2 regions of the Mycobacterium sp. IDUB_21 genome follow, and region 1 is predicted to be linked to the other one. Evidence: riboswitches for the same ligand, from Rfam matches in the RefSeq annotation. Region 1 holds a riboswitch; the other holds the start of a gene.
The links. Region 1 has a riboswitch for magnesium ahead of ACZYY4_RS10750 (PPE family protein). Riboswitches for the same ligand answer to the same signal wherever they lie in the genome.

Region 1 (4,171 bases):
GCGGCCGGGCCGGATTCGGTTCCGGCACACCGGCGCTGAGCGCCGCTGAATCGACGGCTCCGGCCGGCGGCACCCGGCCGCCGGTGGCAGCGAGCACCGGGAACGCGGGCGTGGTCGGCAAGCTCGCGGTCCCACCGGCCTGGACCGAATCGGTGCCCGAGGCGACGACCACCGCGGCCGTGGCACCCGGCACGGCCCCGGTGCCCGCCGCCGCGGCACCCGCAGGACATGGTGCCGGCGTGGCGGGTGCTGGTCTGGCCGGTCTGGCCGCCGGGCGGTCTGGCCGCCGGCGGGGACGCGGTGACCGGGGGGAGGCGAACAGCGAGCGGATCGCCGACCAGCTCACCGGCGCAGGAGAGGTACGACACTGGCACGTCGAGCCGGGCGGACTCAAGAGCCTGCTGGGTGAGGTTGCCGGGCAACCCGGTGTCCACGAGGTCTATTTCGACACCGCCGAGCAGGTGCCGCCCGACACCGGACCGCAGCCGGGCCGGGGGTGATCGGAATGGATTTCGCCGCGCTGCCGCCGGAAGTCAATTCCGGACGCCTGTATGCCGGCCCGGGCTCGGGGCCGATGCACCTCGCCGCGACGGCGTGGGCTCGGCTGGCCACCGAGACCGGTTCGGCCGCCGGGGCTTACCAGTCGGTGCTGACCGGCTTGACCGACGAGGGGTGGCTGGGACCGGCCTCCGAGTCGATGGCCGCCGCCGCCACACCGTATGTGGCCTGGCTCAACGCCACCGCGGCGTCGGCCGAGCAGGCCGCCGCAGGCGCGACCGCGGCCGCGACCGCCTTCGACGAGGCCTACGCGGGGGTTGCACCGCCGCCGGTGATCGCGGCGAACCGCAGCGCGCAGTCGACGCTCGTCGCGACGAATGTGCTCGGGCAGAACAGCGCGGCAATCGCGACGCTGGATGCCGAGTACGCACAACTGTGGGTCCAGGACGCGATCGCGATGTACGGCTACGCGGCCCAGTCGTCGGCGGCCACCACGCTGACCCCGTTCACCCAACCGCCGGCCACCACCGACCCCTCGGCATCGGGCCGGCAGGGGGCGGCAGTCGCGGCGGCCACCGCCGGCAGCGGGCAAGCTCAGCTGTCGCAGCTGATCGCCGCGGTCCCGCGGGCGCTGCAAGGACTGGCGCCGGCGGCGGCCTCGCTGCAACCCGCAGCGGACACCAGCACGCTCACCCTGTCGCAGCTGGTCTCCTACTTCCTGATCCTGCCGAAGAGCATTGTGCCGTTCAACGATGCGATCAAGACCGTCCTCTACGGCTTGATCCAGTACTCCCGCAACCTCAATACCGACCTGGATATCGCCGCGGCCACCGGTGGCAGGGCCGGGTTCGGTTCCGGTGCAACGGCGTTGGCCGCGGCCGAAGCATCCGTACCGGCCGGCCCCGGACCGGTGTCGGCCGGAGCGGGTAACGCGGGCACGATCGGCCGACTCAGCGTCCCACCGAACTGGGTGACGACTGCACCGGTGGCCAAGATGGCTGCCGCCGCCTTGCCGGGTACCGGACTGGCGGCGGCACCCGCCGCGGCGGCCGCCGCCGCGCAGATTCCGACCGGTGTGTTCACAGACTTGGCCCTGGCGAGTCTGGCGGGACGGGCACTCACCGGGGCCGCGCCGCGGAGTCATCCCGCCGCGGCGATGAACGGCCATGCACAGAGCCGGCTGGAACGCCTGGTCACCGAGCTGGCCGGCACCACCGACGTCCAGCACTGGCACGTCGACCCCAGCCGCCTGGACAGCCTGCTGGAAGAACTCGCCGAGCAGCCCGGCGTGCATGCCGTGCACGTCAAACCGGACGGTCGCAGCGGCCCCGGTCAGGATCGGCAGCCCAGCTGATGCCGGTGCGATTTCTGGCCGAAGACAAGCTGATTCGCAGTCGGCGCCGGCCAATCTCCGCCAGGAGGCCCGCGACCCGCCGCGCCTGATTGACCCGGCCCGCCGGCTGGTGCACTATGGTTAAGCAAGCACCTCGTTAGGTGAGGCGTCTGCACGGATACAGGCCACTGACCCCGAACGTCGAAAGACGCCCCGGGTCAGGACAGCTCCTCCCGGATTAAGGGTTGAGCCCAAGTGGCTTCCGGATCTGCGTACTTTGCGCAGGTCAGGACACGCCGTGCAGTGCCGAAGCTCTGACGAGAGGGGTGCGGTGTCTGTCCGGCTGTTTCCGGGCGACTTCACCTCTTTGTGCACACGTGCAGGCACCCCCGCGTGCCCAGGCCCAGAGGAGGTGAGAGCGACATTGAGTCCGAGTGATAGTTCCTATCCGAGATCGGCGGTCGTCTCCCTCAATCTCGGTACTGCTTTCACCATCTGATTCTCACCGGCGCTGAACTCGTCGTCTGGCGTGACTTTCGTTCGCGGAATACGCCAGGCTTCGGCATGTCCTGAAAACGCTTGGTAACTCGGCCTTTTCGTCGAGCAGCGATTTCGGCCGACATGCCCGGCTCCGGCATGTCGCCATGACCGGCTGACCCGATCTTTCGTTCCTCTGACCTACGGATGCAACGCGTATCGGGATATCGACGTGCCTGCACACCCGCAACAAACCCAGTCATCTGGAAAAGCCACTGATCAAAAAGGAGCAATGCCATGGACTTCGGAGCATTTCCGCCGGAAATCAACTCAGCTCGTATCTACACCGGGCCCGGCGCGGGACCGATGATGGCCGCCGCGGGGGCCTGGGACATGATGGCCGCCGAACTCGGTTCGGCCGAGGCCGCCTACCAGTCGGTCATCAACGGACTCATCAGCGAAGGCTGGATGGGGCCCGCTTCCAATGCGATGGCCGCCGCGGCAGCGCCCTACGCGGCGTGGATGGGCACCACCGCCACCCAGGCCGAGCAGGCCGCCGCCCAGGCCAAGGCGGCCGCTGCGGCGTTCGAGGCGGCGTACGCGATGACGGTGCCGCCGCCGCTGATCGTCGCGAACCGTTCCCAGCTCGCGCTACTGGTGGCCACCAACGTCCTGGGCCAGAACGCCGGGGCGATCGCGGCAACCGAGGCGCACTACAGCCAGATGTGGGCCCAGGACGCCTCGGCCATGTACGGCTACGCGGCGGCGTCGGCGGCGGCCACGAAGGTCACGCCGTTCAGCTCGCCACACGAGGTGGCCGACCCGTCGGCGCAGGGCACCCAGCAGGCCGCGACCGCCCAGGCCACCGGTACGGCGGCTGCTTCGAACGCGCAATCCACACTGTCCCAAGCGATCACGAACACGCCGCAGACATTGCAGGGTCTTGCGGCGCCGCTGCAACCGCCAACAACGGGCGCCGAGGGGATCAGCACGGGCGATCTGACCAATGGATTGACCAACCTGATGAGCAGCTCGTTCAGCCCGATGAGCGCGGCCGGGATCTCCGGCTTCGCCGCCGACATGGCGGTGGTACGTGGTGCTGCGATCGCTGCGGGTGATCCGCTGGGCTTGGGCGCGATCGACCCGTTCACGCCGATGCTCGGAGCACTGGGCGGCGGACTCGGCAGCGGGATGCACGGCCTGGGCGCCGGGTTGGGCGGTCTGGGCACCGCCTCAGCGACGATGAGCCAGGCGTCGATGGTCGGGGGACTGTCGGTGCCGCAGGCGTGGGCTGCGGCCGTCCCGGCCACCGGTCCCGCCGGCGGCGTCGCGGCTACCGGGTGGACTGTGGCCACGCACGCCCCCCAGGCGGGCGCGGCCGGGATGCCGGGCGTGCCGATGGCCGGCGCCGGGCAGGGCCGCAGCTACGGATTCGCCGCCCCGCGCTACGGCTTCAAGCCCACGGTGATGGGTCGGCCGGTGGTCGCCGGTTAGGGCGTGTGACAGGGTTAGCTCATGCAGACGCTGAGCGTCGCCGAGTTCACGCTGCGACTGGCCGTCGGGCTGGGCTGCGGTGCGCTGATCGGGCTGGAACGGCAGTGGCGAGCCCGGATGGCCGGGCTGCGCACCAACGCGCTGGTGGCCGCCGGCGCAACGCTGTTCGTGCTGTACTCGATCGCCGCCGGCGACACCAGCTCCACCCGGGTCGCCTCGTATGTGGTGTCGGGGGTGGGGTTCCTCGGCGGCGGGGTGATTCTGCGGGAGGGGTTCAACGTCCGCGGTTTGAACACCGCGGCCACCCTGTGGTGCTCGGCCGCCGTCGGCGTGCTGGCGGCGGCCGGGAACCTGCTGTTCGCGGTGATC
Region 2 (4,171 bases), on a different contig from region 1:
GCGTCGGCCTCACCGCATCCTCCTCGCCGTACGCTGCCGGCGCGCGCGCTCGGGGCCCAATGGGAGAACCGGCTTGTGGACTGTCGGTCCATTTAAGTAAAACGTTTGACTTAGGTCAAGTGAGCGATGTTCACTGACTCCCATGCCGACACCGGTGCACAGCCCGCGGTCCGCCCGCACCGACAGCACACGGGAGGCCCTGTTATGCGCGGCTGAACGGCTGATCGCCGAGCGCGGAGTCGAGGCCGTGACCCACCGCCAGATCGTCGTAGCCGCCGGCCAGGGCAACAACGCCGCGGTGGCCTACCACTTCGGCACCAAGAAGGATCTGGTGCGCGCCATCGAAGCCAGTCACGCCGGGCACATCGAAGAGCTGCGCACCACCCGGATCACGGCCACCGGTGATTCCGCCGAACTGCGCGACTGGGTGGGTTGCCTGGTGCAGCCGCTGACCGATCACCTGGCGTCGCTGACCGGGCCCACCTGGTATGCGCGATTCGCCGCCCAGGTGATGACCGACCCCACGTATCGCCGAGTGGTCGCAAAGAGCGCCCTGGAGTCGGAGACGCTGCGCCGGGTCATCGACCGCATCGGCCAGGGCGTCCCCGACCTGCCCAAACACGTTCGCGTTGAACGCAAGATCATGATGCGCACGATGCTGCTGTATACCTGCGCCGAAATCGAACGCGGATTCGCCGAAGGCAGCAAGGGGCCCCGCCCGGACTGGCCGGGCGCCAATCAGGGCCTTGTCGACGGGATCACGGGTCTGTGGCAGGCCCCGATCACGGGTCGGTGACAGCCAGGCGGTGCTGGATCGTCGCTGTGGCATTGCCAACCCGGACGTCCCGGGGTTCACTTGCTGCTTCAGTCGGCTTGATTCGGCCTGCATTGTGCGCGTGAATAGTTCGCTCCCACACAACCCTCAGCTACTTCGTACGAGTCGCACCGATTGCCGCGCTGCTGGCATGGTGTCGTCCGAACGTTGCAGGCACGCAGGTCGTTTCGACACACATTTCGCGATTTCAGATGCACGGACTGCGCAGTGACTTGTCGCCTATCAATGAAATATATTGGCACTCAGTTGCTTTCAAACGTACCGACGACTGTCGACCGGGCCATCGACACGCTGGTAGCGCAGCATTCGAGTTGACTCCCCGCGCGGTTGATGCCACCATGGCCGCGAACGCACCTCGCTAGGTGAGGCGTCTGTACGGATACAGGCCACTGACCTCGAACGTCGAAAGACGCCCAGGGTCAGGACAGCTCTTCCCGGCTTAAGGGTTGAGCCCAAGTGGCTTCCGGCTCATGGCCGGATACGCCGTGCAGTGCCAAAGCTCTGACGAGAGGGGTGCCGGCCGGCTGATCTGTCGGTCCGGCTCACCCGCTGTGCACACCGCAATGGCATCCGCGTGTGCCCTGGCTCGGAGGAGGTGAGAGCGACATTGAGTCTTAGCGATAGTCCTTATCCGAGTTCGACGAGCATTTCGTTCAACTCCGGCCCCGGCGCCACTTCCACCCTCTGAATCGGTTTGCGCCGTTCCGCAGCAGCGCTGTCTGCCCTCAGGGACCAGCGCGGTATCTGCGCGCGAATTTGATGGTGTAACGGTGCAATTCGTCATGTCTTCTTGAAGGAGAGCTTCGATGTCTTTTGTGTCTGCACTGCCCGAAGAACTGACTGCGACAGCGGCTGACCTGCGCGGTGTCGGCGATGTGTTAGCTGCGCAGAGCGCCGCCGCCGCGGCGCCGACCACTGGCGTGGTTCCGGCCGCCGCCGACGAGGTCTCTGCGCTGACCGCCGCTCAATTCGCCAGACACGCGCAGATGTACCAGGCGATCAGCAAGCGGGCTGCTGTGGTGCACGAGATGTTCGTGAACACGCTGCAGCGCAGCGCCCAGTCCTACGCGGCGACCGACGCTGCCAACGTTATCTCGGTTTACTGAAAGGTTTTTGGGTGATGGATTACGGATCGCTTCCACCGGAGGTCAATTCGGCGCGGATGTACGCCGGACCCGGGTCCGGGCCGATGCTCGCCGCCGCGTCGTCCTGGAACCTGCTGGCAGCAGAATTGCGTTCGGCGGCAAATTCTTTCGAATGGCTGGTAACGGGTCTCGCCAGTCAAGGCTGGTGGGGGCCCTCCGCGTCGGCGATGATGGCCGCAGCCGAGCCATACATGACGTGGATGAGCGTGACCGCCGAGCAGGCTGAGCAGACTGCGGCGCAGGCCTATTCCGCCGCCGATGCCCATGCGTCGGCCTACGCAATGACGGTGCCGCCGCAGGCCATTGCGACCAACCGTGTGCTGATGACGGCGTTGGTCAAGACCAACGCTCTGGGACAGAACACCCCCGCTATTGCGGCGACCGAAGCCCGCTACGGTCAGATGTGGGCACAGGATGCGGTCGCGATGTACCGCTACGCCGCCGCGTCGGCCACCGCCACACAACTGAGCCCATTCCCCGCTGCGCCGGAAACCACCAGGTCGGAAGGGGAAGACGGGCCGGCCGGCGCCAGTCCCGACGCCGCCAAAACGCACTCTCAGGTGCCGAACGCCTTACGGAACATGGCCTCACCGGCGGACGGTACGCGGCCGTCGGATCCCGATTGGCACTGGACGAAATTCTTCGACGGCCTCTTCGACGGAACGTGGGGCCACGACGACGGGTCCGGCTTGAATATCAATGCCCAGTTGTGGAACACGATTGCCGCAACCGGAATCTTCGACCCTGGCGGGAACATCGAGGGCATGTCGGGCCTGGCCACGCTCGGGTTTCTGGCACGAGGTATGGATGGAGGCGCAGTTGCCCTTTCCCGTGGCGGGCTCGACGCCACGCCAGGCATGACACTGGCGTCCACGGCAACAGCCGGGGCGGAGAGCGCCGGCCGCGCTGTCGGCGGCGCAGGCTCCCCGGTGTCGGCCGGCGTGGGCCGAGCCACCCTGGTCGGATCGTTGTCCGCGCCGCCCAGCTGGGCAGCCGCTACCCCGGCGGCTGCTCCCACCGCCGGAACGGGCAGCGGCTGGACAGTCAACCCGGAGAGCAGGTCGATGACCGCGATGCCTCCCCCGGTGCCCTCGGGTGGCGGCGGGCGCAGCGGCGGTTTCGGTACGCCGCGCTATGGCGTCAAGCTCACCGTCATGCCGCGTCCCACCGTGGTCGGGTAGGCATGCCGATTGCGCATCGACTGGCGTCCCTCGCAACAAAGACGGAACGGAGTCGCCGCCGTGCGGTGCGTGCTCTAGGCGGCGCTCTCCAGCTTGCCTTGGCATACCCGCGCTGCGGCGACAACCGCCACCAGGGCCATCGTGAACCACGCCGTCGCAGAGGATGTCTCGTAGATATCAGACAATGGCACAGACCTGCCGCCCTGGATTGTCGCCGAGGCATCACCAACGCGCAGCATCTCGAGGTTCACCTGCAGTGCCAGTCCGAACCAGATGACCGCCGGTGCCAACAGAACCGATCGGGCCGACGCGGCAGGTACCCGGCGCCACCGCCGCTCGACCAACGAGAACATCTGGAACAGCACCCATCCCGTGATCACCCAACCGAAATAGTTGCTCAGCGGAACTCCGAGGGCGCCACTCGGTGACGCATAGGAGTACAGGCCGCGGGCATAGGCCGTGATCGGATCGATCACCAAGTCGTATCCGCCGAGGATCAGGGTGGCGACGACGGGCGTCACCACCACCTGCAAGCGGCGGTTGGCGTACTCGCCCACGATCACCCGGGCCAGCATCCACGCCAACCAGGCCAGAACCACCCAACCGAGCACCACCACGAACGGCACCCCGAGCAATCGGGGTCCTTCCAGGTGATGAACGTAGGAGCCGAAGGGAAAGCCGGTCGCGACACTGCACGCCTCGAATCCGAACGACACGACCAGCGCGATGGTGAAGTAGCCAATGACTCCGACCGGCTTGTACAACGTGAGCGTATGGAACAACACGAACGCGGCCAGTGCGCCGCCCGAGACAGCCTCGGCGGCAGCATGTATCGGGGATCCGGAGCTCAGCGCGGCCGTCATCGTCGCGGCGGACCACAGCGCAACGATGCACCAGCCGCCAAACATCTGCCACCGAGCGCGCGTCGACACAGACGCATCGTATACAGCACCCCGGCGCGCGCGGGCGATAGATCGAGCGGGCACGGCGAGGCTACACCGTTAACAGCA

Region 2: linked by a shared signal. The riboswitch ahead of ACZYY4_RS12700 (PE family protein) and the one ahead of ACZYY4_RS10750 (PPE family protein) in region 1 are both predicted to bind magnesium.

What each region holds. Positions count from the first base shown of each region.
Region 1 covers NZ_JBVAXQ010000005.1:333,158-337,328, reverse strand. Annotated here, with positions in the region: gene ACZYY4_RS10760 (PPE family protein) at 1-500, shown strand, start outside; gene ACZYY4_RS10755 (PPE family protein) at 506-1,852, shown strand; M-box (ykoK) riboswitch at 1,978-2,164, shown strand; gene ACZYY4_RS10750 (PPE family protein) at 2,606-3,802, shown strand; gene ACZYY4_RS10745 (MgtC/SapB family protein) at 3,824-4,171, shown strand, end outside.
Region 2 covers NZ_JBVAXQ010000007.1:142,081-146,251, reverse strand. Annotated here, with positions in the region: gene ACZYY4_RS12705 (TetR/AcrR family transcriptional regulator) at 143-796, shown strand; M-box (ykoK) riboswitch at 1,183-1,355, shown strand; gene ACZYY4_RS12700 (PE family protein) at 1,642-1,941, shown strand; gene ACZYY4_RS12695 (PPE family protein) at 1,956-3,161, shown strand; gene ACZYY4_RS12690 (carotenoid biosynthesis protein) at 3,236-4,093, opposite strand.